Regions from separate parts of the Kribbella sp. NPDC104740 genome, predicted to be linked through region 2. Evidence: riboswitches for the same ligand, from Rfam matches in the RefSeq annotation. Region 2 holds a riboswitch; the other holds the start of a gene.
The links. A riboswitch is a leader RNA that binds a small molecule or an ion and turns the genes downstream of it on or off. The one in region 2 is predicted to bind FMN.
Positions count from the first base shown of each region.

Region 1: it holds a riboswitch for FMN, as region 2 does, so the genes downstream of both, ribD (bifunctional diaminohydroxyphosphoribosylaminopyrimidine deaminase/5-amino-6-(5-phosphoribosylamino)uracil reductase RibD) here and ribB (3,4-dihydroxy-2-butanone-4-phosphate synthase) in region 2, are expected to answer to the same signal.

Region 1 is NZ_JBVJNV010000007.1:155,783-170,852, reverse strand. It holds gene ACZ6Z4_RS31265 (pyridoxal-phosphate dependent enzyme) at 1-655, opposite strand, end outside; gene ACZ6Z4_RS31260 (nitronate monooxygenase) at 703-1,719, opposite strand; gene ribH (6,7-dimethyl-8-ribityllumazine synthase) at 1,726-2,196, opposite strand; gene ACZ6Z4_RS31250 (bifunctional 3,4-dihydroxy-2-butanone-4-phosphate synthase/GTP cyclohydrolase II) at 2,197-3,426, opposite strand; gene pnuC (nicotinamide riboside transporter PnuC) at 3,430-4,101, opposite strand; gene ACZ6Z4_RS31240 (riboflavin synthase) at 4,098-4,721, opposite strand; gene ribD (bifunctional diaminohydroxyphosphoribosylaminopyrimidine deaminase/5-amino-6-(5-phosphoribosylamino)uracil reductase RibD) at 4,722-5,717, opposite strand; FMN riboswitch at 5,856-5,987, opposite strand; gene car (carboxylic acid reductase) at 6,160-9,657, shown strand; gene ACZ6Z4_RS31225 (DUF2891 family protein) at 9,646-10,581, opposite strand; gene ACZ6Z4_RS31220 (DUF979 domain-containing protein) at 10,581-11,558, opposite strand; gene ACZ6Z4_RS31215 (DUF969 domain-containing protein) at 11,555-12,271, opposite strand; gene ACZ6Z4_RS31210 (ABC-F family ATP-binding cassette domain-containing protein) at 12,539-14,155, shown strand; gene ACZ6Z4_RS31205 (ABC-F family ATP-binding cassette domain-containing protein) at 14,217-15,070, shown strand, end outside.
Region 2 is NZ_JBVJNV010000004.1:930,802-945,871, reverse strand. It holds gene ACZ6Z4_RS25600 (ABC transporter ATP-binding protein) at 1-739, shown strand, start outside; gene ACZ6Z4_RS25595 (GH1 family beta-glucosidase) at 817-2,217, shown strand; gene ACZ6Z4_RS25590 (hypothetical protein) at 2,317-3,129, shown strand; gene ACZ6Z4_RS25585 (mycothiol transferase) at 3,143-3,679, shown strand; gene ACZ6Z4_RS25580 (sugar-binding transcriptional regulator) at 3,848-4,831, opposite strand; gene ACZ6Z4_RS25575 (glycoside hydrolase family 140 protein) at 4,862-6,373, opposite strand; FMN riboswitch at 6,422-6,555, shown strand; gene ribB (3,4-dihydroxy-2-butanone-4-phosphate synthase) at 6,661-7,284, shown strand; gene ACZ6Z4_RS25565 (transketolase family protein) at 7,268-8,236, opposite strand; gene ACZ6Z4_RS25560 (transketolase) at 8,233-9,111, opposite strand; gene ACZ6Z4_RS25555 (sugar phosphate isomerase/epimerase family protein) at 9,108-10,103, opposite strand; gene ACZ6Z4_RS25550 (carbohydrate ABC transporter permease) at 10,110-11,006, opposite strand; gene ACZ6Z4_RS25545 (carbohydrate ABC transporter permease) at 11,003-11,905, opposite strand; gene ACZ6Z4_RS25540 (ABC transporter substrate-binding protein) at 11,905-13,191, opposite strand; gene ACZ6Z4_RS25535 (nucleoside hydrolase) at 13,188-14,081, opposite strand; gene ACZ6Z4_RS25530 (FGGY family carbohydrate kinase) at 14,205-15,070, shown strand, end outside.

The DNA of each region.
Region 1 (15,070 bases), on a different contig from region 2:
GGGCGATCGTCCGGCCGGAGACCTCGCTCGCCAGTTCCGCGACCACCGCGACCGGATCGGCCAGCGCGCCGGTGTCGACGCCGAGCACCCGCTCCGGCCCCAGCTCGGCGACCAAGCCAGCCATCGTCCCGCCGGAGCCCAGCGCGACGACCGCCGTCGTGAACTCCGGCAACTGCTGCTTCAGCTCCTGCCCGCACTCGACGTACCCCTGCGCCCCCAACGCATTGGATCCGCCGAACGGGATCAGCGCGGTCGTCGCCGACTCGGCGACGATCTCCGCCGCGACCTCCGCCCGATCGCGCTCCCCCGCCCACACGACCCGCGCCCCGAACAACCCGTCCAGCGCGAGATTGCCCGACCGCGACGCACCGGCTTCACCAGGAAACACCAGTACGGCGCGCAGCCCGAGCCGCGCCGCCGCCGCGGCGGTCAGCCGGGCATGGTTGCTCTGCGGCGCTCCCGTCGTGACCACCGTCTGCGCACCTTCAGCGAGCGCCGCGCCGAGCGTCCACTCCAGCTTCCGGGTTTTGTTGCCCCCAGCCCCCAACCCGCCGAGGTCGTCGCGCTTCAGCCACAGATCGGTCAGCCCGATCGCAGCGGCAAGTCGCGGCGCGTGCTCGAGCGGCGTCGGCCAGGTCCCGAGTGAAACCTTCATGCGTTCTCCTCCACAGCTCGCTCGGACAAGGTCATCCGCGACCCGCCCTAGGCGCCGGCCGCGAGTGCTGCGATGACGTCGCCGGCCGGTCCAGTCCGCGCGTCGGCATAGCCCGTCCCCGCCCACAGATGCACCTGATCCGGCTCCCCAGCGGCAGCGGCAGCAGCGCGCAACGGCCGGGTCAGGTGATGAATCTCCGGATACCCGAGCGGCGCCCCCGCCTCGTGCCGCTCGATGAAGCCGTTCCGGATCCCCCGCGCCGGCCGCCCGGTGAACGCCCGCGTGATGACGGTCCGATCAGCCCCGGCCGCTGCGAGCGCGTCCTTGTGGACGGCGCTCGCGCCGCTCTCGTCGGTCCGCAACAGGACGGTGCCGACGGCAACGGCTGAGGATCCGAGGTCCAACAGGTCACGCACCTGCGAGGACTTGGAGATTCCGCCTGCCGCGATGACCGGCACTGTGGTTTCCGCAACTACCTGCTCGACCAGCGCCCGCAGCGAGACGACGGCCGGCTTCTCCGGGGTGTGGGTCCCGCTGTGGCCGCCGGCTTCTGTGCCCTGGGCAATCAATCCGTGCACCCCCAGCTGCACTGCCGCCCGAGCCTCGTCAACCGACGTGACTGTCGCCAGCACCTGCGTCCCAACCCCGGTCAGCGCCCCCACCACCTCAGCGCTGGGCAACCCGAACGTGAAGCTCACGAACTCCACCGGCCGCTCCACCAGCAGCGCGATCTTCGCCGCCCAGTGATCATCGTCGTCCGCCACCATCGGCGCCGCCGCCAGATCCAGCCCGTACGCCGACCCCTCCGGCGCCAGCTCCTCCGCATACCGCCGGAACGCGGCCTCGGTCAGCCCCGACCGCCCCGGCACGAACAGGTTCACCCCGAACGGCACATCAACGGAGGCCATCTCAGCACCCAGTGTCTCAGGCGTCTTGTAACCCCCGGCGAGAAACCCGAACCCACCCGCGGCCGAGACCGCCGCGACCAGCGCAGGCGTCGTGGCCCCGCCGGCCATCGGCGCCCCGATCACCGGCAGCGCCGACGCCGTCCAGGAACCAGCCATCGGGACTCAGAGACCCTTGATCGCGGCCAGCGTCACCAGCGCCGCCTGCGTCGACTCGTACCCCTTGTCCTCGCGCGAGTCCGGCAGTCCGGCCCGGTCGAGCGCCTGCGGGTCGTTGTCGCAGGTCAGCAGCCCGAACCCGACCGGTACGCCGGTGCTCATCCCGACCTCCATCAGCCCGTTCGTCGCGGCCTGGCAGACGTACTCGAAGTGCGGCGTGTCCCCACGGATCACGACGCCCAGCGCCACCACCGCGTCGTACCCGGCCTTCGCCGCGTGCAGCGCCGTCACCGGCAGCTCGAACGACCCCGGCACCCGGATCACCGTGTAGTCGGTGACGCCGGACTCGTCGAGCGCGCGCACGGCGCCGGCCACCAGCGCGTCGGTCACCTTCGGGTGCCACTGCGCGGCGACCACCGCGACCCGGGCGCCCTCCACCCGCGGCGTCTCGATCGTGGGTGCTCCACTGCCCGACATCTACAGTCCCTTCTCGTCGGTGCCGGTGGGCAGGTAGTGGCCCATCCGGTCGCGCTTGGTGCGCAGGTAGCGCAGGTTGTGCTCGGTCGGGTCGATCTCGATCGAGCGGCGCTCGACCACGTCGATCCCGTAGCCCTGGACGCCGGTCAGCTTGTCCGGGTTGTTGGTGATCAGCTTCACCGAGGTGATGCCCAGGTCGGCCAGGATCTGCGCGCCGGTGCCGTAGTCGCGGGCGTCGGCGGGCAGCCCGAGGTCCAGGTTGGCGTCGACCGTGTCGCGGCCGGCGTCCTGCAACTCGTAGGCCTGGAGCTTGTGCAGCAGCCCGATCCCGCGGCCCTCGTGACCACGCAGGTAGACCACCACACCACCTTCGGCGGCGACCTGCCGCATCGCCTCGTCGAGCTGCGGGCCGCAGTCGCAGCGCAGCGAGCCGAAGACGTCCCCGGTCAGGCACTCCGAGTGCAGCCGGACCAGCGTCGGACCGTCCCCGATCTCGCCGCGGACCAGCGCCAGCTGCTCCGACCCGTCGACGGTGTTCTTGTAGCCGTGGGCAACGAAGTCGCCGTACCGGGTGGGCAGGGTGGTGGTCGCGACCCGCTCGATCTGGCGCTCGGTCCGCCGCCGGTAGGCGATCAGGTCCGCGATCGAGACCAGCACCAGGCCGTGCTCGTCGGCGAACGCGCGCAGCTCCGCGCCGCGCTTCATCGAGCCGTCGTCGTTGACCAGCTCGGAGATCACCGCGGACGGCCGCAGCCCGGCCAGCCGGGCCAGGTCGATCGACGCCTCGGTGTGCCCCGGGCGGACCAGGACACCACCGTCGCGCGCCCGCAGCGGGAACACGTGCCCGGGCTGGACCAGGTCGAACGGCTCCGACGCCGAGTCGGCCAGCACCCGGATCGTCCTGGCCCGGTCGGCCGCGGAGATCCCGGTGGCGATGTTGTCGCGGGCGTCCACCGAGATCGTGTACGCCGTGCGCAGCTTCTCGCGGTTGTGCGGGGTCATCAGCGGGATGCCGAGCCGGTCCAGCTCGGCCCCCTCCATCGGGACGCAGACCACGCCCGAGCTGTGCCGGATCAGGAACGCGAGCAGCTCCGGCGTCGCCTTGGAGGCGGCGAAGATCAGGTCGCCCTCGTTCTCGCGGTCCTCGTCGTCGACCACGATCACCGCGCGCCCGGCCCGGATCTCGTCGATCGCGTGCTCGATCGTGTCGAGCTTCAGCACCTCGCCCATCGTCTAACCCACCACCACTGGTTCGGGGGCGGCCGGGACGGCCTCCCGCTTGTCGATCCGCCACCAGGCCACGAAGCCGAGCACGCAGAACAGTCCGTAGATCACGTACATCGCCGCCGACGGGTAGAACTTGGCCTGTACCAGCAGCGGTACGCCGACCACGTCGACGGCGATCCAGACCAGCCAGAACTCGACGAACCCGCGGGCCATCCCGTACGTCGCCAGGATCGACCCGGTCAGGATCCAGGCGTCCCACTGCGGACCCCAGGAGCCGAGCTCACGCAGGACGAAGTACGAGATCGCGTAGAGCACGACCGCCGCGCCGAGCATCTCCAGCCGCTCCCGGGCCGACGCCCAGCGCGGCTGGACACCGGTCTTGGCGCCGCCGTGCCGGGTCTGGTACCAGCGGTACCAGCCGTACAGGCTGACCAGCGCGAAGAAGACCTGGCGGCCGGCCTGGCCCCAGAGGTCCTTGTCCTGCGGGGTGTCGAACAGCCCGCCGACGAAGACCGTGAACAGCAGCACGTTGCCGACGATGCCGACCGGCCACGCCGACACCAGCCGGCGCATCCCGAACAGCGCGCTGGCCAGGCCGAACACGTTCCCGACGATCTCACGCACCAGCACCGGCGACCCGGCGACGGTGACCTGCTCGTGCAGCAGCCAGTCGATCATTCGTTGCCTCCGGCAACACTCTTCGGAGCGGTCAGCAACCGCTCGACGTACTTCGCGATCACGTCGACCTCGAGGTTGACGGTGTCGCCGATCTTGTTCCGCCCGAGCACGGTCAGCTCCAGCGTGGTCGGGATCAGGCTGATCCCGAACGTCGTGGTCGCGTCGTCGACGTCGGTGACGGTCAGCGAGACCCCGTCGACCGCGATCGAGCCCTTCTCCGCGACGTACCGGAGCAGCTCCGGGCCGGCCGCCACCCGGACGACCTCCCAGTGCTCGGCGGGCTCGCGGCTCGCGATCGTGCCGACGCCGTCGACGTGGCCCTGGACGATGTGCCCGCCGAGCCGCTCGTGCGCCGTGACAGCGCGCTCCAGGTTGACCGTCGAGCCCTTCTCGACACCGCCCAGGCTGGTCCGGCGCAGCGTCTCGCGCATCACGTCGGCGGTGAAGGTGCCGTCACCGGTCTCGACGACGGTCAGGCAGCAGCCGTTGACCGCGATCGAGTCGCCGTGACCGGCGTCCTCGGTGACCTTGGGGCCGCGGATGGTGAGCCGGGCCGCGTCGCCCTCCAGCAGGTCGAGCGACTCGACGGTCCCGAGCTCTTCGACGATTCCGGTGAACATCTACTTCCCTCCCAGGGGAGTCAGGGTGAGCCGGACGTCGTCGCCAAGGCGAGTGACGTCCGCAAGGGTGAAGCGCCGCAGGTGGTCGATAGATTCCGTGCCCAGGTCGCCGACCGCGGAGAAGCCCGACCCGAGCAGCGCCGGGGCGACGTACGCGACGATCTGGTCGACCAGCCCGGCGCGCAGGAAGGCGGCGGCCAGCGTCGGCCCGCCCTCGAGCCACAGGTGGCGGATCTGGTGGTCGTCGAGCTGCCTCAGCACCTCGGCGGGGTCGTGGGTCGGGAGCAGCAGCGTCGGCGCCCGGTCGTTGCGGACCCGCGCGGTCTCCGGGATCTCCCGGTCGCCGACGACGACGCGCAGCGGCTGCCGGGGCAGCGGCTGGTCGTGCTCGTCGCGCACGGTCAGCTCCGGGTCGTCGACCAGCACGGTCTGGGTGCCGACCGCGATCGCGTCGCACTCGGCGCGCTTGCGGTGCACGTCGGCGCGGGCGGCGGCGCCGGTGATCCACTTGCTCGACCGGTCCTTGGCGGCGCTGCGGCCGTCGAGCGTGGTGGCGAACTTCCAGGTCACGAACGGGCGGCCGGTCCGGACGCTGTGCAGCCAGACGTGGTTCACGTCCTCGGCCTCGGCCTGGAGCACGCCCTGCTCGACCCGGATGTTCTTGCCGCGCAGCTTGGCGGCGCCGCCGGCGGCCTGCGCGTTCGGGTCCGGTACGGCGTACACGACGCGGGCGATCCCGGCCTCGATCAGCGCGTCCGCGCACGGGCCGGTCCGGCCGGTGTGGTTGCAGGGCTCCAGCGTCACGTACGCCGTCCCGCCGCGGGCGCGCTCGCCGGCCATCCGGAGCGCGTTCACCTCGGCGTGCGGCCCACCGGCCTGCTGGTGGTACCCCTCGCCGACCGGGAGGCCGTCGCGGCCGGTGATCACGCAGCCGACCACGGGGTTGGGGTGCGTGCTGCCGATCCCGCGCGCGGCGAGCTCGACCGCGCGCCGCATCCAGGCGACGTCGACCGGCCCGAAACCAGTCACGGCGTTGTTCACAGACGGTCCCTCGTTGTCACGGACGCACTTCCGGGGTCTGTGACAACCGGCACGCTCCGCCACTGCCGCGCAGGCAGGACGGCGCACACCGATCGCGTGCGCCTCCCATCCGGACTTTCACCGTCGGTCCTGGAATTCCACCAGGTCAACCGGCCGACGAACTGCATCGACCGGGTCGCGGACTGTCACCGCCGGCTCGGAATTACACCGACCCCGGAGCACGCGAGTGGGTTCACTCGTCCTTGAAGTGTACGCCGTCGGCCAACGCCCGGGTTGTTGCCTCCATCACCTGGACGCGCGACCGCCGCCTGGGGGTGAACAGCCGTATACCAAACGCCTATGCGGCCCGGACAGACTCGGCAGTGCTACCACCCCGACCAGGTCCGGAGGCCCCACCGTGTCCGTCGAATCCCGCGCCGACCGCACCACCCAGCGGCTGGCCGACCTGCTGGCCGACGACCCGCAGTTCGCCGCAGCCTTCCCCGACGCGGCCGTCGAGGAGGCGCTCCAGCGACCGGACCTCGGGGTGCGGGAGCTGCTCGACGTCGTACTGACCGCGTACGCCGACCGGCCCGCGTTCGCCGAGCGCACCGTCCAGCTGTCGACCGATCCGGCCACGGGGCGGAATCGGGCCGACAAGCTGGCGGCGTACAGCACCTCCGCGACGTACGGCGAGGTCGCGGAGCGCCTGCGGGCGGTCGCCGCCGCGCTGGGCTCGGGCGGTGCGCTGGGCGCGGGTGACCGGATCAGCTTCCTCGGGTTCACCGGCGTCGACTACACGGTCGTCGAGCTGGCGGCGACCGCGCTCGGCGCAGTCACCGCGTCGCTGCCGCTCGGCGTACCGGTGGACCGGCTGCTGCCGATTGTCGCCGAGACCGAGTCGACGGTTCTCGCCGCCGGCCTCGACCTGCTGGACGCCGCTGTCGAGCTGGCCAACCAGGACCCAACCATCCGGCTGCTGGTCGTTCTCGACCACCGGCCCGAGATCCACGACGGCGCCGACGCCCTGGCCGCCGCCCGGTTCGCCCTGGCCGGAACGCAGGTCGCCGTACAGACCGTCGCCGAACTGATCGCGGCCGGCGCCGACCACCCGATGCCGCCCGCCCCCGACGTCGAGGGCGACGCCCCGGCGCTGATCCTCTACACCTCCGGCAGCACCGGCACCCCCAAGGGCGTGGTGTTCACCCAGAACCAGATCGCCCAGATCTGGCGGACCGCTCCCCTGCTCAGCCGCCCGGTGCCGGGCCGGATGCCGTGGATCACCCTCAACAACCTGCCAATGGGCCACCTGATGGCCCGGCATGTCCTGCACGGCACGCTCTCGGTCGGCGGTACGGCGTACTTCCCGGCGGAGAACGACATGTCCAGCTTCCTCGAGGACCTGGCGCTGGTGCGGCCGACCGCGACCGCGATGGTGCCGCGGTCCTGGGACGTGCTGTACCAGGAGTTCCAGGACGAGACCGCGCGCCGCCGGGCCGCCGGGGACGACTCGGCCGACCTGGAGGCGACGGTGACCGCCGAGCTGACCCAGCGGATGTTCGGCGGCCGGCAGATGCTCGCCGTCACCTCCGCGGCCGCGATCTCCAGCGAGCTCGCGACCTGGCTGGACTCGCTGCTCGACCTGGACCTGCTCGACATCTACGGGATGACCGAGATCGGCCTGATCACCTTCAACGGGCGCGTCAGCCGGCCGTGGACGGTCGACTACCGGCTGATCGACGTACCGGAGCTCGGGTACTTCGGGTCCGACCGGCCGCACCCGCGTGGCGAGCTGCTGGTGAAGGTCCGGCTGCCGTTCTCCGGCTACTACCGGCATCCCGAGACGACCGCGGAGGTCGCCGACGAGGAGGGCTGGTTCCACACCGGCGACATCTTCGCCGAGCCCGCGCCGGACCAGTTGGTGTACGTCGACCGGCGCAACACCGTGCTGAAACTGTCGCAGGGCGAGTTCGTCGCGGTCTCGAAGCTGGAGGCGATCTTCGGCAACCACCCGCTGATCCACCAGATCTACCTGTACGGCAACAGCACCCGCGCGTACCTGCTCGCGGTCGTCGTCCCCAGCGAGCGCGCGGACGCCGATGACAAGAGCGCGATCGCGGAAGCGTTCCAGCAGATGGCGAGGACGGCCGGGCTGCAGTCGTACGAGCTGCCGCGGGACTTCCTGATCGAGACCACGCCGTTCAGCCGGAACAACGGGCTGCTCACCGGCGTCGGCAAACTCGCCCGGCGGAACCTGGCCGAGTTCTACCGGTCGCGGCTCGAGGAGCTGTACGCGACGCTGTCGAGCGGCCAGGCCGAGAGCATCCAGCAGCTGCGCGAGCACGGCGCCGAGCTCCCCACCGTCGAAACCGTCACCCGGGCCGCGAGCGCGCTGCTCGGTACGACGGGCGACGCGCTCCAGCCCAGCGCCCGGTTCTCCGACCAGGGCGGCGACTCGCTGTCGGCACTGACCTTCGTCGAGCTGCTGAACGACATCTACGCCGTCGATCTGCCGGTCGGTGTGGTGGTGAGTCCGGTGATGGACCTGCAGGGTCTGGCCGACTACATCGACGCCGAGCGCGGCCCGAGCACGCGGCGGCCGTCGTTCGCCTCGGTGCACGGCGCGGGGTCGCAGGAGGTCTCCGCGAGCGAGCTGACGCTCGACAAGTTCCTCGGGCCTGAGCTGCTGAGCGCTGGACCGACGGCTGAGCCGGCGAGCGCCGTACGGACTGTGCTGCTGACCGGGGCGACCGGATATCTCGGGCGGTTCCTGGTGCTGGAGTGGTTGCAGCGGCTGGCCGGTGGCGACGGGAAGCTGATCTGCCTGGTGCGCGGCAAGGACGACGCGGACGCTCGGGCGCGGCTCGAGAGCGTCTTCGCCGGCGGTGATCCGGCGTTCGCTCGACGCTTCTTCGAGCTGGCCGACCGGCTCGAAGTCGTTGCCGGTGACAAGAGTGACCCCTGGCTGGGGCTGACCGGCGAACGCTGGCAGCAGCTCGCCGACGAGGTCGACCTGATCGTCGACTCGGCCGCGCTCGTCAACCATGTGCTGCCGTACCAGCAGCTGTTCGGCCCGAACGTGCTCGGCACCGCCGAGCTGATCCGGATCGCGCTGACCGGCCGGCTCACGCCGTACGTGTTCGTCTCGACCGTTGCCGTCGGCCAGCAGATCGCGCCCGGAGACTTCACCGAGGACGCGGACATCCGGGCGATCAGTCCAGCCCGCAAGTTGCTCGACGAGTACGCCGACGGCTACGGCACCAGCAAGTGGGCCGCCGAGGTCCTGCTCCGCGAGGCCAACGAGCGCTTCGGACTCCCGGTCTCGGTTTTCCGCAGCGACCTGATCCTCGCCGAGCACCGCTACCAGGGCCAGGTCAACGCCCCCGACCTGTTCGCCCGCCTGCTCCTCAGCCTGGTCGCCACCGGCGTCGCACCGACATCCTTCTACCAGCTGGACGCTGAGGGCCACCGGCAACGATCACACTACGACGGCCTCCCGGTCGATTTCGTCGCCCAGTCCATCAGCACCCTCGGCGCCCGCGACCCCGGTGGCTTCACCACCTTCCACGTCGTCAACCCCCACGACGACGGCATCGGCCTCGACGAGTACGTCGACTGGCTGACTGAGGCCGGCCACCGGATCACCCGCGTCCCGGCGTACGACGAATGGCTCGACCGCTTCGAGACCGCTCTCCAAGCGCTGCCCGACCGGGAGCGACAGGCGTCGGTCCTGCCGCTGCTCCACGCCTACCGTCACCCGTGGCCGGCCCAGCGCGGCGCCCTCGTCCCGAGCAACCGCTTCGAATCCGCCGTCCGAGCAGCCCACCTCGGCGCCGCCGGCGAGATCCCGCCGGTGACCCCCGAGCTGATCCGCAAGTACATCACCGACCTGCGATACCTGGGCCTACTCGACTAGAGCGCCGCCCTGGGCCAGGTAGGCGAACGTCGCCAGCCAGTGGTCGTGGTTGAAGTCGCCGCTGGTGACGCTGGGGAGGGCGGCGTCGAGATGGGCGGTGACCTGGCGGTCGTCGTCGGTCAGGGCGGCGAGCTGCCAGGCTCGGGTGAGGTTGAGGCCCTGGAGGTGGCCCTGGCGGCCGTCGATCGGGTAGCGGACCTGGACGGGCTTCAGGACGGACAGGTCCGGGAGGAAGGCGGGCAGCCAGGCGGCGAACTCGTGCTCGGTGAGGACCCGGCGCATGAGGTCGGCCTCGCACAGCGCGGCCGAGACGAAGTCCTCGCCGCTGGGCTCCCAGGCGATCGGGTAGTCGCTGTCGGCCTCGAACCAGGTGCGGGCCTTGTCGCGGACGGCCTGCGTCAGCTTGTCCTGGCCGAGAGCCTCGGCGGCCTCCAGCAGCAGGGCGAGCGCGAACGCCGAGTTGGAGTGGACGCCCGAGCGGACCGGCCGTGCGGCGCCCTCCAGCCACTCGACGCTCAGGTCGACGATCGCCTCGACCAGCGGCGTCATCGCGGCCGACCACTTCGGCGCCGCTTCATCGGGGCTCTTGGCAACGGCCGCGGCCAGCACCAGCGCCCACGCCCAGCCGTACGGGCGCTCGAACGACGGCGAGCTGCGCAGGTACGCCGCCTCCGCCGCCAGCGCCTCCGCGGTCAGGTTCCGGTCCAGCGCCGCCCGGATCACCGCCGGGTCGGTGGCCTCAGGCAACAACCTGACCAGCAGCCAGTGCATGTGCACGCAACTGTGCCAGTCGTACGACGTGTGGAAGGCCGGGTGCAGCTCCTTGACCGTGTAGCCGCGGGTGTCCTGGGCGACGTGGTCGAGCTGGTGCGGCGCCTCGGTCCGCAAGTTCTGCAGCGCGATCTCGACGTACCGCTGGCTCATCACAGGACTCCGAAGGCGAGGAAGTACATCAGGAAGATGTTGCAGACCAGCAGCGGGATCGCGGTCGGCAGCTGGGCCTTGATCGGTCCGTACCGGCTCTTCATGTCGAGCAGCGCGGCCGGGACCAGGTTGAAGTTCGCGGCCATCGGCGTGGTCAGCGTGCCGCAGAAGCCGGCCAGCATGCCGATCGCGAAGACCGTCGCCGGGTTGCCGTCGAAGGTCTGGACGAGCACCGGGTAGCCGATCGCGGCGGTCATGATCGGGAAGGCGGCGAACGCGTTGCCCATGATGACCGTGAACAGCGCCATCCCCACGCAGTACACGACGACCGAGCCGAACAGCGATCCCTCCGGCAGTACGTGCGTGGTGACCTTGCCGACCGCCGTCCCGACGCCGGCGTCGGTGAACAGCCGGCCGAGCGTGGCCAGCATCTGCGGCAGCACGGCCGCCCAGCCGATCACCTCGAGCAGCCGGTGGCCTTCCTTCAGCGGAGTCAGGACCGACGGCGGACGCAGCATGATCACGCCGACGATCGCCGCCGCGACCGCCGAGACACCGAGCCCGATCAGCGTCTCGGAGCCCTTCTCCAGCAGCGGCTGGTCGCCGGCCTTGATCTTGGCCAGCCCGACCGCGAAGATCAGCGCCCCGAGCGGGATCACCAGCGGCGGCACGAACAGCTTGTTGCCGAACCTGGTCGCCGCGGCGACTTTCTCGCTGAGGCTCGTCGACACCTCGGTACCGCGGCCGAGCTGGCCGGTGCCGACCAGGACCGTCATCGCGATCACGACCAGACCGAGCACCCAGGCCGGCGCGGTCTTGTTCACCACGAAGGTGCTGTAGCCGAACGACGCGCCGAGCAGACCCCAGAACGCCGCGCTGCCGTACCGCTTGCTGTTGCTGGTGTCGCGCAGCGTCACCACCGCGCCGAAGAGGAAGATCAGCCCGCACAGCCAGTAGAACCACTCGACCTTGATCACCGGCCGGCCTCCTTCTTCTTCATCGCCGGCGGCGCGCCCTCGACCGCCATCAGGCGGTCGAGCTGGCGGTCGAAGTAGAGCATTCGGGCGCCGTGGATGAGCAGCGCGCAGATCGCGGTCGGGATCGCCCAGAGCGCGACGTGCAGCGCGTCCAGCTTCAGCCCGTACGTCGAGTCGACGAACCCGGTGATCAGCAGGATCGAGCCGACCGCGATGAAGACGTCCTCACCGAAGAACACGCCGACGTTGTCGACCCCGGCCGAGTGCCCCTTGATCCGCTCCTGGACCGCCTCGGGCAGCTTCCGCCCGTACCGGCGCTCCGCGGCGCCCTCGGCCATCGGGTAGATCAGCGGCCGCACGGTCTGCGCGTGCCCGCCGATCGACATCAGCCCGACCGCGGCCGTCACCTGCCGGATCACCTGGTACGCCGCCAGCAGGCGCCCGGTGGTGAGGAAGGTGAGCTTGCCGATCAGCCGCCGGGACTGCTCCTGCAGCCCGAACCGCTCGACCAGCCCGATCACCGGCAGCACCACGATGAACAGGGTCACCGAGCGGCTCCCGGCGAAGCCGTTGCCGAACTCGTTGAGGATCTTTCCGGGACTCAGGCCGCCGAGCAGCCCGGTGGCGATGCCCGCCACCGTGACCACGACCAGGGGATTCAGGCGCAGGGCGAACCCCACCACCACCAGCAGGACTCCGATCAGGACCAGCACCGCACTACCTCCGCTTCTGCTGAGTGGTTCGGGCGGTGCGATCGTATACATTGTTGAACAACCCCACAATCCATCAGAGCAAAATTACTTCTTGTTATGATGTGACCGTGAGTACTGGAGTTGACGACGACATCTCGGGGTGAGTCCCGAGGTGACAGGCCATCGAGCCGGCGTTCCGTACGCCGTTGCCGTGGCCTGATCGGCGTTTCCTGACCATTCCGCTCGCCCTGCGGGGCGGCGTACTCACTGTTTCGCGAGGTCTCCCGCATGTCCGACACATCCATCGTCTGCTCGTCGCTGTCGTTCGCCTGGCCCGACGACACCCCTGTCTTCGCCGACCTGTCCTTCGCGGTCGGCCCCGGCCGGACCGGCCTGGTCGCGCCGAACGGCGCCGGCAAGTCGACCCTGCTCAAGCTGATCGCCGGGGAGCTGACGCCGACCGGCGGCAGCATCTCCGTCGACGGCGTCCTCGGGTACCTGCCGCAGTCGCTGCCGCTGGTCGGCGACCTGACCGTCGCCGAGGTGCTCGGGGTGGCGCCGGTCGTCGCCGCGCTGAACGCGATCGAGTCCGGTGACGTCGACCCGAAGCATTTCGATGCCGTCGGCAACGACTGGGACATCGAGGAACGCACCCGCGCGCAGCTCGAGCGGCTTGGTCTGGACGCCGACCTCGACCGGCGGCTGAACACGTTCTCCGGCGGACAGGTGATCTCACTCGGGCTCGCGGCGCAACTGCTGAAGCAGCCTGATGTCCTGCTGCTTGACGAGCCGACCAACAACCTCGATCTCGATGCCCGGCGCAAGCTGTACGGCGTACTGGAGAACTGGAACGGCTGCCTTCTGCTGGTCAGCCATGACCGCGCGCTGCTCGACCGGATGGATCGGATCGCCGCGCTGGAAGGCGGTGAGCTGCGCTCGTACGGCGGGAACTTCACGGCGTACGAGGAGGCGATCGCGGCCGAGCAGGAGGTCGCGGAGAAGAACATCCGGTCGGCGGAGCAGGACCTGAAGCGCGAGAAACGCGAGATGCAGCAGGCGCGCGAGCGCGCGCAGCGGCGGGCGAGCAACGCGCAGAAGGGGTTGAAGGACGCCGGGCTGGCGCGGATCTTCGCCGGGAACATGAAGCGGTCGGCGGAGGTGTCGGCGGCCAAGGCCAACGCGACGCACGCCAACCGGCTGAGCGACGCGAAGGCGAAGCTCGACGAGGCCGGCCGGGCGCGCCGGGACGAGCCGAGACTCGCGCTGGAGCTGCCGGGGACGGCGGTGCCTGCCGGGCGGACTGTTTTCGAGGGGTCTGGTCTGCTCGTTCGCGATCTGTTCTCTGGTGACGGGGTTTCGCTGAACATCCGTGGGCCGGAGCGGATCGCGCTGTCGGCGCCGAACGGGACCGGGAAGTCGACGCTGCTGCGATGGATCGAGGGCTCGCTGGCCGGCGGTTCGGTCAAGCGTGCTGACGGGCGGATCGCTTACCTGTCGCAGCGTCTGGATCTGCTCGATCTCGACCGGACGGTCGCGGAGAACCTGGCCCACTTCGCGCCGACGATGCCGGAGGCGCAGCGGATGAACCTGCTGGCCCGGTTCTTGTTCCGCGGGCAGCGGATCCATCTGCCGGCGGGTGTGCTGTCCGGGGGTGAGCGGCTCCGCGCGACGCTCGCGTGCGTGCTGTACGCCGAGCCCGCGCCGCAGCTGCTGCTGCTGGACGAGCCGACGAACAACCTCGACCTGGTCAGCGTGGAGCAGCTGGAGTCGGCGCTGAACGCCTATGAAGGCGCCTTCGTGGTCGTCAGCCACGACGAGCGCTTCCTGTCGGAACTGGGGATCACGCGGCACCTGACGCTGACCGGCGGCCAGCTGCTGGAGTCAGCGCCGCCGGTGTCGGCCTGACCTCTCGCCCCCTCCCCTCCCGCGCTCAGTGTGGGAGGGGAGCTCTTCGGATGGTTGCCCCATGCCCTTTTCTGCACTTGTTGCCGAAGACATCGTCCGGGTGCTCGGTGCGCGCCGGGTGCTCGACGGTGTCTCCCTCACCGCGTCCCCCGGTCAGCGGATCGGACTCATCGGCGAGAACGGCGCCGGCAAGTCCACCCTGCTGCGCATCCTCGCCGGCGCCGACGCGCCCGATCGCGGGCGCGTCACGCGTCCACCTGATCTCGGCTACCTCTCCCAGGAGCTCCCGTTCGACCCCGCTGCCACGCTCACCGACGTCCTCGACGAAGCGCTGGCCGACGCGCACGCGGCCCTCGCCGAGCTCGACCGGCTGGCCGAGGCGCTGCCTGATTCGCCCGAGCTGCTGGCGGCGTACGGCGAGCAACTGGCGTACGCCGAGGCCCACGACGCCTGGGACGCCGACCGCCGCGCCGACCTCGTCGTCGCAGGCCTCGGCCTCGGCGACGTCGCGCGCACGCGGCGCCTCGACACCCTCTCCGGCGGCCAGCGCGCCCGGCTCGCGCTCGCCGCACTCCTGATCCGCCGCCCCAGCGCGTTGCTGCTGGACGAGCCGACCAACCACCTCGACGACACCGCGATCGCCTTCCTCGAAACGCAACTCCGCGCGCTCCCCGGCGTCGTCCTGGTCGCCACCCACGACCGCGCCCTGCTCGACGCCGTCTGCACCGACCTGCTCGATCTGGATCCCGCGCTCGACGGACCGACCCGGTTCGGCGGGAACTACACGGCGTACCAGTCGGCTCGTCGAGCAGCGCTCACCCGCTGGCGCCATCAGTACGTGGAGGAGCAGGCCGAGCTGGCGGCCGTCCGCGAGGCGGCCGCGGTCACCGCCCACCAGATCGCGCCCGGTCGCCT
Region 2 (15,070 bases):
GCTGCGCAAGTTCCGCTGGGCCGAGACCTCGATCGTGTTCCAGGGCGCGATGAACTCGCTGAACCCGGTGCACAAGGTCTCCACCCAGATGCTCGACGTGATCCGCGCCCACGAGCCGCAGCTCAGCGCCACCGCGCGGATGGACCGCGCCAAGGAGATGCTCAAGCTGGTCGGCATCTCCGCCGACCGGATGGACGCCTACCCGCACCAGCTGTCCGGCGGGATGCGGCAGCGGGTGATGATCGGGATGGCGCTCGTACTCGAGCCGCAGATCGTGATCATGGACGAGCCGACCACCGCGCTGGACGTGGTGATGCAGCGCCAGATCCTGGCCCAGCTGGTCGAGCTGCGCGAGCGGCTCGGCTTCTCGGTGCTGTTCATCACCCACGACCTGTCGCTGCTGGTCGAGTTCTCCGACCGGATCGCGATCATGTACGGCGGCCGGATCGTCGAGGAGGCGCGCTCGGCCGACCTCTACAAGGACTCCCTGCACCCGTACAGCGAAGGGCTGCTGAAGTCCTTCCCGGCGCTGCGCGGCCCGCGCCGCGAGCTGAGCGGGATCCCGGGCTCGCCGCCTGACCTGCGCGGTATGCCCACCGGCTGCGCGTTCCACCCGCGCTGCCCGCACGCGTTCGACCGCTGCTCGACCGACATCCCGGTCCTCGGCGTCCCCGAAGCCAGGAACGACCCCAACCGCCAGGTCGCCTGCTGGCTGCCCGGCCGCGTCCCTGTCGCCTAACTTCTGCCCCGAAGGGAGTCAGTACGGCGCTCGCGCGCCCCGCCCACCGGCGGGCGCGCGGGCGTCGTACGGCCACTATGACCACACCTGCCCCCACCACCTCGGCCGACGCCGCGCTGATCGCCGGGCTGCCCACCGGTTTCCGCTGGGGAGTCGCCACCTCGGCGTACCAGATCGAGGGCGCCGTCGACGCCGACGGCCGGACCCCGTCGATCTGGGACACCTTCTGCCGCGTCCCCGGCGCCGTGCACGACGGCGACACCGGTGACGTCGCCTGCGAGCACTACACCCGGATGCCTTCGGATGTTGCCCTGATCAAGGATCTCGGGATGGACACCTACCGGTTCTCGGTGTCCTGGACCCGGGTCCAGCCGAACGGCCGCGGCTTCAACCCGGCCGGGATGGCCTTCTACGACCGGCTGGTCGACGAACTGCTTGCCCAGGGCATCGACCCGTGGGTGACGCTGTACCACTGGGACCTCCCGCAGGAGCTCGAGGACGCGGGCGGCTGGCCGGTGCGCGACACGGCGTACCGGTTCGCGGACTACTCGATGCTGGTCTTCGACGCGCTGAGCGACCGGGTCGACACCTGGACGACGCTGAACGAGCCGTGGTGCTCGGCGATGCTCGGGTACGCGTACGGCGCGCACGCACCCGGTCGTCAGGACTACCCCGCTGCCGTCTCCGCCGTACACCACCTGCTGCTCGGCCACGGCCTCGCGACCGAGCGGATGCGCGAGGCGGCACCGCGCAAGATCGACATCGGCATCACGCTGAACGCCGCGACGGCGTACCCGGCCTCGGACGCCGCGCCGGACCTGGACGCCGCCCGCCGGGCCGACGGGATGGGCGCCCGGCTCTACCTGGACCCGCTCGTCCACGGCCGCTACCCCGCGGACGTCGTCGAAGACCTGGCCGCTCAGGACATCCTCATCCCCGTGCAGGACGGCGACCTCGCCACCATCTCCGCCCCGATCGACGTCCTCGGCATCAACTACTACTTCAGCCAGAAGTTCACCGGCTACGCCGAGGACGGCAGCACCGTCGACCCCGCCGGCCTGCCGGTCGTCCGCAGCATCCCCCTCGGCCGGGACCGCACCGCGATGGACTGGGAGATCGTCCCCGAGGGCTTCACCGACCTCCTGGTCCGGATCAGCAAGGACTACCCCGGCCTCCCGATGGTCATCACCGAGAACGGCGCCGCCTTCGACGACGTCCCCGACGAGTCCGGCTTCGTCGCCGACGAGGGCCGCACGGCGTACTTCACCACGCACTTGGCCGCCGTCGCCTCCGCCATCGAGCAGGGCGCCGACATCCGCGGCTACCTGGCCTGGTCCCTCCTCGACAACTTCGAATGGGCCTACGGCTACGAGAAGCGCTTCGGCATCGTCCGCGTCGACTACGACACCCAGGAGCGGACACCGAAGCAGTCGGCGCTGTACCTGCGCGACCTCGCGGAGCAGCACCGCAACCGTTAATTCGTCGTATATCGAGCATGAATCCGCTGTGTAACCACACAGTGCACAGTCGTGGAACACCCGGCGCACCGGCGCCGGGTTTCCCCGTCTGGAGGCCCAGTGACCGCCGTACCCCACGCCATCGCCCGCCGTCCCCTCCCCCAGGACGTGAGGCACGAGGCAGCCGACTTCGTCGGGTACGTCGACGCCCTGCACACCCTCGCCCGCCGCTACGCCCCGAACGCCGACGCCGCCCGCCTGGTCCTCGACTACCTGCGGCACTTCGACTACGACTCCTACCACTGGCGCACCCTGGTCGGCCGCGTCGACGACGGCTTCATCGACTACGTCCTCCGCACCGGCCTCCCCCACATCCCCTGGTTCCGCGCCCCCGCCTTCGGCAGCGTCATCAAGGTCTCCCACCTCGCCGCCGCCACCGCCGGCCTCTACCTCCACGGCCGCCCCGACGGCCTCACCACCAACCGCGGCGACCTCGCCGGCTGGGCCGGCGACTGGCTCAACTTCTACGCGGAATGGCTGCACGCCGGTTCCGTCGCCCCCTTAATGCGCGACGACATCCCCAGCACCTTCCAACTGGGCGACCTCCTCGACGCCGCCGACGCCGACCTGATCGCCGCCCAACTCCGCAACTGGCGCAGCCTCCCCGAAGTCGTCGAGTACCTGTATCTGACGTCCACCCACCCCCGCATCAAACACTTCTTCACCGACCGCTTCGGCACCCACGCCGCCGCCCAGGCGATCGCCGCCGAGGCACTCACCCACCACGAAACCGTCCTCCTCGCACTCGGCCGTACTCCGGTGACGGGCCTTCCCGCCCGCCCGGCCGCGACTCTCCCCAACGAGTCCCTCCCCCGCGCCTTCGCCGACCGCTTGACGAACCTGATCGAGCTGGAGAGTGCACTGATCGTGTGATCTCCTGCTCGATGTGCCGACGTTGAAGTCCGAACTCCACGAGGCCCTGCTTGCCGCGCGAGCCACCAACCTGGAGAAGACCCGCGGATTGTCGGAGTACAACCTCCGCCGCCCGCTCACTGCCTCGGGTGCGAATGTCCTCGGCGTCCTCAAACACCTCGGCGGGATGGAGTACGGCTACCTCGGCGAAGCGTTCGGTCGCTCGTTGCCGCGGGAAATCCCCGGCGACGAGCACCAGCCCGGCGCCGCCGACCTGTGGGTCCGCGCCGACGAGCCGTCGACCTTCGTCCTCGACTGGTACGCGGAGGCCTGCGGCGTCGCCGACGAGACGATCGCGTCGCACGCCCTGGATGCCGTTGGCTGGGTCGAACACTTCGCCGAGGGCCACCAGACGACAACCCTGGCGGCCATGATGCTCCGAGTCCTGAACGAGGAACTGCGGCATGGCGGCCAGCTCGACATCCTCCGCGAGCTGATCGACGGACCCGCCCAGCCGGCCCGCATCGCCAGAATCCAGGCGGCAGCAGACCCCTTCAGACCGACTGAGTAGCCGGTTGGGCGGACGTGCACCACCCACTAACCCGCTTCATCGTCGTCCCCGCGAAGGCGTTCACGCTCAGCTCGTCGCCTCCGGCGGAGGTTGGTGGGTGGTGCACGTCCGCCCCGTCTACACACAACCCGCCCAACCAGCGAGCGGAGGAGCCCGCGTGGGGAAAGCTCAGTCGGCGAGGAGCCGGTTGGCCATGGCGAGGTCGGTGATGAGGATGTTGATCCAGCCGCCCAGGAGTGCCGCGCGGATGGCGGAGAACTTTCGGGTGCCGCCGGCTACGCCGATTCGGCGGGGGACGGACAACAGCTCCTTGGCGGTGACGCCGATGACTCGTTGGTCGAAGGTCGAGCGGACGTGGTTGCCGTCCTCGTCGAAGAAGCGGAAGCAGACGTCACCGACCGCTCCCAACCGACGCAACTCATCCTGATCGGCGACAGCGACCGCGTTGCCGCTGCGCTGCAATAGAGGCGATGGTTCGAGGCTGCCGATGCCGACGACCGCGTCGGTGAGCTGACTCCAAGTCCCCAGCACGTCCTGGACGGACACGTCGTTCATCATCGCCCGCCGCACGGCGGGAGTCCCGACCAAACCCGGCGCCGGCAGATACACGGGCATCGCGCCGGTGAGTTCGGCGAAGCGGGCGGTGAGGCGGGTGGCTTGCATCTGGACGGCGGCGTCGCCGAGGCCGCCGACGATCTGGACGACCTTGTCGGCGACGGGGACGCTCTTGCGGGGCATCCGGTCGACGGCGCTGATCAGGGTCTCGCTCCAGGAGGAGATGCCGATGACGTGGCCGCCGGTGAGGGTCATGTCGAGGTACGCCGCCGCGCCTGAGCCGAGTGCTGGGAGGACATCGTCGTCGGTGGTACCGACCGAAAGAGTGTCGGTGTCGACCACCACCGCGTCCCTCAGCCCATACCGGCCCTGCAGCTCGTCCTCCAGATCGCTGTGCACGCCACTCGGCATCGTCACCACCGTGTGCACGATCCCCACCTCGACTGCCTGCTTGAGCATCCGCGACACCCGGGCCTGCGACAGGTTCAGCTCGCTCGCGATCTTCGGCTGGCGGATGCCCTTCTCGTGGTACATGCGGGCGACCTTCGCGAGCAGGCGTAGTTCGTCCAGGCCGGGGCGGCGCACGCCACGATTCACGGTTCCCCCTTCAGACAGGTCAGGACTGGACTATAGGCAGATGTAGACGCGCGGTGCGCCACCCGGATCGGGCAGCGGATCGCCCGGCGTGTCTCGCCGGCCGGTGGCGACGACGGAGCCGTCGCGGGGATCGACGATGCGGTAGTCGAGCGGAACGGAGTCGTCGAAGACCATCACCGGGCCGCCGTGCTCGCGGTAGACGATCAGCAGGCCGTCGGCCCCGCGTAGCGCGCGGCCGGAGATCACGCGCGTCCAGTCCGGCTCCAAGTCAGCGACAGGCAGACCGGCCAGCACCCGACCCACCAGCCCCACGTACGTCGAACCGCCAAACCCCAGCGCCTCCCGCCACCCAGCGTCCGGCGCGATGAAGAAGGCAGAGTGCCCGGGCTCGGCAGCATGCAGCCGCCACTGCCACAAGCTCCCCGCGCCGTACATGACCCCCATCGTCCCGCCCGCGCACAGGTTGCTCCACGCCTCGTGCCCCTGCCACCACCCGCCGGCGACGTCCAGCCCACCATGCTGCTCGTACGTCGGCTCGCCGTTCGCCACGGCTCGCACCGGCTCGTTCCGCCACATGTCGGCGACGCGTTCGGCGACGTGCTCGCCGGTGTGCCCGGTCTGGCACCACTGGAAGTCGAGCCAGTCGGCGTCCTGGTGCGCCGAGGCGCGGATGTGCGGGCGGTAATGGATGCCGGTCGGCTGCTCGTAACAGTCGACGGCGTGCACCTCGGCGCCGCCGGCCTCGACCTGCGGCTCGCGGCCGGTTCCGTCGCCGCCGACGAGGTAGATCGCGGGCTGCGCGCCGTACCGGGCGACGAGGTAGCGGCAGTACGTCGCGTACTCGTCCGCCGGTACTACGGTGCCTGCGACGTCGAGGCCCTTCCAGCCGAAGCCCTGGAAGACCGGCTGCAGCACCGGGACGATCCCGTGCTCGACCAAGACCTCCAGCAGCTGATCGAGGTACTGGAAGTACTCCGCCCGAGGCTGCAGCAAGTGACCGTCGGGCAGGTCCTCGAAGGCGACGTCGAACCCCTCGTCCGCGGTGCGGTCGCGCGGGCCGACGGCTCGCATGTCGGGTTGGACCGACATCAGCAGTACGGCGTTGAAGCCCTTCGCCTGCCGGTCCTCCGCATACGAGCGGACCTGATCAACCGTCGCTCGCCAGGGCAGCGCCCAGGCGGTGTCGGCGACCAGCAGCGCGGGGGTGCCGTCCGCGTGGACCAGGCTCCGGCCGCCGGGGGACATCTGCCAGAACCCGTGGGCGTAGAACGGATTGGTTTCGCCGGCTGGTACTTGTGAAACCTCCAGCACGCCTGATGAGGAGCCGAACGCCCACTCCCACCGCCCCGCCAACGGCGGAGCGAACCGGACCCGCCACACCGCCCCGGCACCACCCTCCCCGGAGACCTCCCCGTCCCAGAACCCCGGCCGTCGCAGCCTCACCCCGCTCTCGTGCTCGAAATCGGCCCACACTTCCGCCCCGTAACCCACCGGAAGCGCAGCAGACAGCTCGACGGACCGCCAGACGACTGAGATGGACATGACACTCCCGGATCGAACGAGGACGGATACACTGCGAGTGAAGAACACACACGTGCTCTGGGGTCGGTGAAATTCCGAGCCGGCGGTTAAAGTCCGCGACCCGTACCTCCGCGAGGAGGTCCGGTTGACCTGGTGGAACTCCGGGACCGACGGTGAAAGTCCGGATGGGAAGACGCACGTGGCAGATTTCGCGACGCCTGTTCGGCGCGCGCCCAAAAGGCGTGCACACAGCCGACCGTCGCGGAGCTGTCGTTGCCCCGGAGTGCCAGGCCGAGAGGACAGCGACAGTGAGCAGCACCGTGACGACCACCCGTCTGGACACCATCGAGCACGCGATCGCCGAGATCGGCCGGGGTCGCCCGGTCGTCGTCGTGGACGACGAGGACCGCGAGAACGAAGGCGACCTGACCTTCGCCGCCAGCCTGGCGACGCCGGAGCTGATGGCTCTGCTGGTCCGCTACACCAGCGGCTACGTCTGCGCCCCGGCCGCGCCCGAGGTCCTGGACCGGCTCGAGCTGCCGCTGATGGTCCCGAACAACCAGGACAGCCTGCGTACGGCGTACACGGTGTCGGTCGACGCGAGCAGCGGCGTCGGGACCGGTATCTCCGCCGCCGACCGCGCCCGCACCGTCAACGTGCTCGCCGACGCGACAGCGCAGCCGCAGGACCTGATCCGCCCCGGCCACATCCTCCCGCTGCGCGCGGTCGCGGGCGGGGTCCGGCAGCGGCCCGGTCACACCGAGGCCACCGTCGAGCTGGTCCGGCTGGCCGGGCTGCCGCCGGTCGGGGTGATCGGCGAGCTGATGAACGACGACGGCACGCTGATGACCGGCGCCGACCTGCGCGCGTTCGCCGACGCCCATGACTTCGCGATGGTCTCGATCGCCGACCTGGTCAGCTACCTGGGCTGACCAGCCGACGGGCCGCGGCGGCGATGCCGTCCGCGGACAGCCCGTACCGGTCCAGCAAGTACGCCGCGGAGCCGGTCGGCGCGAACTCGGGGATCCCGAGGATCGACACCCGCGCCGGGTGATGCTGGACGACGGTCTCCGCGACCGCCCCGCCGAGCCCTCCCCCGCTGACCCCTTCCTCCGCCGTCACGATGCCGGCCGTCTCCCGCGCGGCCGCGATCACGGCGTCGGTGTCGAGCGGCTGCACCGTCGGCATCGACAGCACCCGCGCCGAGATCCCCTCGGCGGCCAGCTGCTCGGCCGCGGACAGCGCCCGCCACAGCACCGTCCCGTTGCTGATCAGCGTCACGTCGCCGCCGTCCCGAACGGTGATCGCGCGACCGAGCACGAACTCGTAGTCGTCGGAGTAGATCCGCGGCACGCTCATCCGGCTGACCCGGATGAACACCGGCCCGTCCGACGAAGCAGCCCACCGCAACGCCGCCGCCGTCTCGATCGGGTCGGCGGGCACGATGATCCGCATCCCGGCGATCGCGCGCAGCCAGGCGATGTCCTCGATCGAGTGGTGCGTCGGCCCGAGCTCGCCGTACGCGACGCCCGGGCTCATCCCGCACAGCTTCACGTTGGTGTGCGAGTACGCGACGTCGGCCTTGATCTGCTCCAGCGCGCGCCCGGTCAGGAAGCAGGACGCCGCCGAGACGAACGGGATCCGCCCGCCGTTGGCCAGGCCGGACGCGACGCCGACCATGTCCTGCTCGGCGATGCCGACGTTGATCAGCCGGTCCGGGAAGGCCTTGCGGAAGCTGTTCAGCTTGCTCGACCCGACCGAGTCGTTGACCACGCCGACGATCCGCTGGTCCGCGTGCGCCAGCTCGGCCAGCGTCTCGACGTACGCGTCCCGGCAGTCGTACCGCGGCTGGTCCGCGATCGAGGGACTGTCGGTGACCGTCATGAGAGCTCCTTGAGTGCTTGGTCGAACTCTTCGGCGTCGGGCACCCGGTGGTGCCAGGCGACGTTGTTGCTCATGAACGAGATCGGGTGCCCCTTGTGGGTGTGGGCGATCACGAAGGTCGGCTTGCCGGGCCGGAACGGTACGGCGGACAGCACGTCGAGCAGCTCGCCGTGGTCGTGCCCGTTCACCTCGACCACCGCGAACCCGAACGCGGCCGCCTTCTCCGGCAGCGGGTCGAGGTCGTTGGTCTCCTTGGTGGTCGCGCCCTGCTGCAGCCGGTTCCGGTCGACGATCACGGTCAGCCGGTCCAGCTGGTACTGCGAGGCCGCCATCATCGCCTCCCAGTTGCTGCCCTCCTGCAGCTCGCCGTCGCCGACCAGCACGTACGTACGCCGCAGCGACACGTCGAGCTTGGCCGACAACGCGTGCCCGACCGCGACCGGCAGCCCGTGCCCGAGCGGGCCGGTGTTCGCCTCGACGCCGGCCACCTTGCGCCGGTTCGGGTGCCCGTTCAGCGCGGACAGCGGCTTCAGGAACGTCGCCAGCTCCTCCACCGGCAGGAACCCGTACGCCGCCAGCGTCGTGTAGAGCGCCCCCGCGACGTGGCCTTTGCTGAGGATGAACCGGTCCCGCTCCGGGTCGTCGACCCGGTCCGGCGCGACGTCCAGCACCGCGCCGTACAGGGTCGCCAGGATGTCGATCGCCGAGAAGTCCCCGCCGATGTGCCCGGCCCCGGCGTGGTGGACCAGCTTGAGGTCCTGGATCCGGATCTGCCGCGCGACCTCGGCGATGTGCGCGACCTGCTCGGCCCGGCTGCTGTGCAGCTGCAGTCGCCCGAGCACGGGCATGGTGGTGTGCTCGACCGTCAGCGTCATGCCAGTTCCGCCATCGAGGACAGCAGGACCTTCTGGATCAGCCGCTGTGCGGCGAGCGCGTCGTGCGACGCCTGCGCAGCGGCCAGCGCCTCCTCGTCCAGTACGTCGAGCGCGTGGTGCACCGCCTTCAGGAACCGGATCGCCTGCTTGGCGGCCTCGACGCTGTCCTCGCGGAACGGGAACTGGTCGAGCTGCCAGACACCTTCCCAGTTGTTGCGGCGCAGCGTGTGGAAGAACTCGAACGTCTCGACGAGGTGCACCGAGCCGACCACCATGTCGTCGTCCCAGCCGCGCAGGTTGTCGTTGACGTCGATCGCGAACAGCCGGCCGTAGTCGATCGCGAGCTGCGCGGCGTCGGCGGGCGTCTCCTGCCCGTACAGCGAGTGGCCGAAGTCGAGCAGGATGCCGAGGTTGGGCAGGCCGATCTTCTCGATCCCGAGCAGGGTCCGGGCGACGTTGGGGAAGATGATCTTCACCCGCGGCTCGCGCGGCTTGTACTCGATCACGAAGTTGATGTCGGGGTGCGCGGAGACGAGCTCCTTCAGCCCGTCCAGCGCGAGGTTCCAGATGTCGTGGTAGTTGACCTGGAACGGGTAGTCCCAGCCGTCCTGCCCGGGCCAGAGCTTCACGTACGAGCAGCCGAGGTCCTTGGCCAGCTCGGTTGCCTGGTGCAACAGCTCCAGGGCCTGTTTGCGGACGGCGGGGTCGGGGTTGGTGAACGAGCCCTTGACGAAGTCGCGGGTGTAGATCTCGGGCGTGATCGCGATCGCCTTCAGGTTGTTGCGGGCGAGCGCGGCCTTCACCTCGTCGAGCGTCCCGTCGTACCCGGCGAACGGCCAGTTCAGGTCGACCACGGACAGGTCGCCGACCGCACCCGCGCGGTCGATCTGCTCCAGGAGGCCGACCGGGTCGCCGTACCCGTCGGTGGCGTAGCGGTCCTTGTAGGTGGCGAAGTGCCAGATCCCGGCACCGAACACCGGCATGTCAGTCATATGGTCCTAACCCTTCAGAGAGCCGGCGGTCAGGCCGCCGACGATGTAGCGCTGCAGGAGCGTGTAGGCGATCAGGATCGGGACCACGGCGATCAGGATGCCCGCCGCGAGCCCGGTGTTGTTGTTGGCGAACTGGCCCTGGAAGTTCAGCAGGCCGACCGGGATGGTCTTGTTCGCGTCGGAGTTGAGCAGGATCAGCGCGAACAGGAACTCGTTCCAGGTCGCCACCGCGTCCAGGATCGCGACCGTCACCAGGGCCGGCAGCGACAGCGGCAGGATCATCGTGAAGAAGACCCGCCAGTCGCCGGCGCCGTCGACCTTGGCCGCCTCGATGATCTCGTCGGGGATCTGCCGGAAGAACGACTGCAGCACCAGCACCTCGAACGGGATCCCGAAGGCCAGGTACGGCCCGATCAGCCCGAACAGGCTGTCGGTCGCGCCGGCCTGGCGGAGCATGATGAAGACCGGCACGATCGCGATGTAGATCGGGATGGTCAGCCCGAGGAAGACCCCGAACATCACCGTCCGGCGGAACTTCATCCGCAGCTTGGCCAGCGCGAACCCGAGCATCGCCGAGATCAGCACCCCGAGCGGCACCTTGATCAGCGCCAGCAGCGCGCTGTTCTTGTACGTCGTGGCGAAGTTGCCGATCCCCCAGGCGTCGGAGAAGTTCGACCAGGTGAACTGGTCCGGCCACGACAGCGGCCCGTTCCCGACGAAGTCCGCGAGCGGCCGGACCGCGGTGACCACCAGCAGTGCCAGCGGCGAGACCCAGAAGATCGCCATCACCGCGAGCACCAGCGTCATCACGACGCCGCGACGGCCCTTCGGCTTCTGCTGCACGGGTTCGGAGGCGACTGTCTCGGGCTCGAGCTGAACGCGAGCCGGGGCGAGCGAGGTCATGAGGCCTCCTTGGTCTGGGAGCGCACGTACGGGATGCCGACGGCAACGGCCACCAGCGTGATCACGACCGCGATCGCGGTGCCGTAGCCGGCCTGGTAGTACTGGAAGACGTTGAAGTACATCCATGTCCCCATCACCTGCGTCGACGTCCCGGGTCCGCCGTACGTCATCGCGTAGATCATGTCGAAGACCTTGAACGAGTCGATCAGCGACAGCGCCAGCACGATGTAGTGCGCCGGCCGCAGGCTCGGCATCGTGATGTGCCAGAACTGTTGCCAACGGCTCGCACCGTCGACGGTCGCCGCCTCGTACAGCTCGTTCGGGATGCCCTGCAGCGCGGCCAGGTAGAGCAGCATCGGGAAGCCGGTGCGCAACCAGATCGCCGGGACCATCACGGCCCAGAGCGCGGTCGAGTCCTGCCCGAGCCACGGCTGCGCGAGCCCGTCGAGCCCGATCAGCTTCAGGAACGAGTTGATCGCGCCGTACTGCGGGTTGTAGAGCCAGCCCCAGATGCTCGCGATCGAGACCAGCGGCAGCACGGCCGGGGTGTAGAAGACCAGCCGCAGGATCGGTTTGCCGTGCACCTTGCCGTTCAGCGCGATCGCCAGCGCCAGGCCGATCACGGTCGGGACGGCGATCGTCACCACGGTCCAGATCAGGTTGTTCCGGACCGCGGTGCCGACGACCGGGTCGCTCGCCAGCTTGGTGTAGTTGTCCAGGCCGACGAAGTCGTACGTCGCGCTCAGCCCGTCCCAGTTGGTCAGGCTGAAGAACAGCGAGGAGATCGCCGGGTACACCAGGAACCCGACGTACACCAGCACCGCGGGCAGGGCGAACAGCCAGGGCGACCAGCGGCCGCTCTTGACCTTGCCGGGTTTCGGCAGCGCGACGGTGGCCATCAGCCCTTGGCCCAGGCGGAGACGATCTCCTGCATCTTCTTCGCCGCGGCCGCGGGCGCCAGCGAACCCTGCAGCAGGTCGCTCTGGACGCTGAAGTACTGGTCGGCCTCCTTCTTCGGGAAGGCCTGATCCTGGATCGTGTAGAACGGGTTGCCCGCGTACTTCTGCGACCACTCCGCTGCCAGGGGCAACGTCTTCGGGTCCGGTTCGGCACCCTTCACCGTCGAGGCGGTGATCTGCATCGCCTTCTGCGCCTCGGGCTGGAGGAGGAAGTCGATCAGCGCCGCGGACTTCTCGGCGTTGCCGGACTTGGCGTTGATCATGTAGCCCTCGACGAAGCCCGAGTGCCGCGACGGCTGCTGGTCGGTCGGCAGCTCGAAGGTACCGAACGCGGTCGACGGCTTCTTGGCCGAGAGGATCGCCTGCGCCTCGGTCCACGGCCCGGTGATCGTGTACGCCGTCCGGCCCTGCACGTAGCCGGGCTCGATGTCGGCCGGGTCGAGGCCGAGCGCGCCCTGCGGGATCCACTTCTTGTCCTGCCACTTCTTGAACAGCGTGAACGCCTCGACCACCTCTGGCCGGTCCCAGCTCTCGGCGCCGGTCAGCAGCTTGTCGTGCAGCTCCGGGCCGGCGGTGTGCTCGAGCAGGTACTCGAACAGCCGCATGATGTGCCAGCCGTACTTGCCACCGGTCGCGAGCGGCGTGACGCCGACGGCGACGAGCTTGTCGTTGACCGCTTCCAGTTCGGCGTACGACGTGGGAGGCGCGCTCACCCCGGCCTTGGCGAACAGGGACTTGTTGTACCAGGCACCGATTCCGAGCGCGGTGAACGGGACTCCGGTCTTCACCCCGTCGAAGGTCATCCCGTCGATCGCCGAGCTGTTGATCTTGGAGTCCCAGCCGAACTTGGAGTAGTACGGCGTCAGGTCGAGCGCCTGCTTGGCCTTCGCGAACGGGCTGCCGATCTGGCCGCCCCAGATCCGCCAGACGTCCGGGCCCTTGCCGCCGAGCAGCTCGGTGCGCAGCTTGTCCGGGTACACCGCCGCGCCCGATCCGGGCAGGCTGTCGACGGTGGTCGTGGTCCCGTTCGCCTCGTCGAACTTCTTCACCTGGGCCTTCAGCAGGCCGATCGTCGTGTCGTCCTCGTAGGTGAACAGGCGCAGGTCGTTCGAGGCCGCGGCGGTACCGCCGCTGCTCGTCGTACCGGCTCCGGTGCAGGCGGTCAGGCCGGCCCCCAGCGCGGCCGCGGTGGTGAGGCCGAGAAAGCCCCGGCGGGTGTACGTCATGACTGGCTCCTCTGTCGGGCGAAGCGGCGGATCTTGGCGAACATGTCCTCGAGCAGGAAGCGGACGTCGACCTGCTCGCAGACGTGGATCGGGTTGTCGGTGCCGGGCAGGTACCAGCCGTCGACACCGAAGCGCGGCGCCGGCCGGACCCGCATGTCCCCGCTGCGTGGGAAGAGCATCAGCGCGATCGCCGGGGAGTCGCCGAGCGAGCGCGACTCGATCGGCTCGCCGTGGTGGATCGCGTTCCACTCGTGCAACTGCTCGATGAGGTACTTGCCGAGCGGACCGGCGTCGCCGATCTTCTCGTCGAGCTCGGCGTAGCTGACCGAGACCTTGGTGTAGACGTCGCTCGGGACCTGCCAGACCGTCATCCCGGAGCCGAACACGACGTTGGCGGCGTGGATGTCGTTGCTCAGGTTGAACTCGATCCCCGGGTACGACGTGTAACCGTCGTACCCACGACCGCCGATCCAGATCACCACGACGTCGCGGTGCACGATCTCCGGGTCGAGCAGGATCGCCGAGGCCATGTTGGTCAGCGGGCCGAGGAACGACACGAACAGCGGGTCGTCCTTCGTGGCCAGCTTGGACTCCTCGACGATGAGTCGCGCACCGGGCGAGTCCAGCGGGGTCTGCTCGTCGGGGATCCCGGTCGGGGCGCCGTTCGCGACCGGGACCTGACCGGTCAGGTCCATCAGGTCCAGCAGCAGGTCGATCTCCTCCCGGGACTCCTCCATGCTGCGGTTCGACCGCCGGGTCCCGAAGTGGGCGGCGATCAGGCCCCGGACGTCGAACGTCGGCGACAACAGTCCGTGCACGATCGCGAACTGGTCGTCGGCCTCGTTCTTGGCGTCGGTGTCGATGATCACCCGGCGTCTGCTCGGCTTCACGCTGCTGCCACCTCTTTGAATAGAAATTCACTAGTGCATAGCCTGTCGCCATGAGTGTCGCCACGGCGCTAGAGTCCCGTCAAGAGGTCGGTTGAAAGTTGTCGAACCCGTGGAGGTCGGTCGATGGTGCAAGCGGTGCTCGCGATCGACCAGGGCACGACGAACACCAAGGCGGTGCTCGTCGACGCTGTCGGTGGGGTGATTGCGCGGGCGTCGGCGCCGGTCGGTTTGTCGACACCGCACTCCGGTTGGGTCGAGCAGGACGCCGAGGAGCTGTGGGCGAGCGTGCTGGCGGCGATCTTCCGGCTCGGCCTGTCGGTGGACGTGGTGGGGATCGCTTTGTCGACCCAACGTGAATCTGTCGTCGGGTGGGACCGGCGGACCGGTGCGGCGGTCGGTCCGGTGATCGGCTGGCAGGACGTCCGGACGTCGGCCTGGTGCGCCTCATTGCCTGCTTCTGTCGACGCCCTGGTACGCCGCCGCACCGGACTGCGCATGGACGCGATGTTCTCGGCGCCCAAGCTGCGTTGGCTTCTGGACGCGACGCCCGCCGACCAGGTCGGCACTGTCGACTCCTGGCTCGTCCACCGGCTGACTGGTTGCTCGGAGCATCTAACGGACGCCGGGAACGCGTCCCGGACGCTGCTCTACGACATCGACTCGCTGGCGTGGTCCCCCGACTTGCTGGACGCCTTCGGCATCCCTGCGTCGGTCCTGCCCGAGGTCCGCCCCTCCGACGCCGGCTTCGGCGTGACCTCCGGCGTCCCCGGCCTGCCCGACGGCATCCCGATCCTCGCCGTCCTCGCCGACTCGCACGCCGCGCTGTACGGCCAGGGCTGCGTCCACCCCGGCATGGTCAAGGCGACGTACGGGACCGGCTCGTCGGTGATGACGCCGGTCGATTCCTTCGTCCCCGACGGCTGCACGCTGGCCTGGCTCACCGATCGTCCGACGTACGCGCTGGAGGGCAACATCGTCTCGTCAGGCGC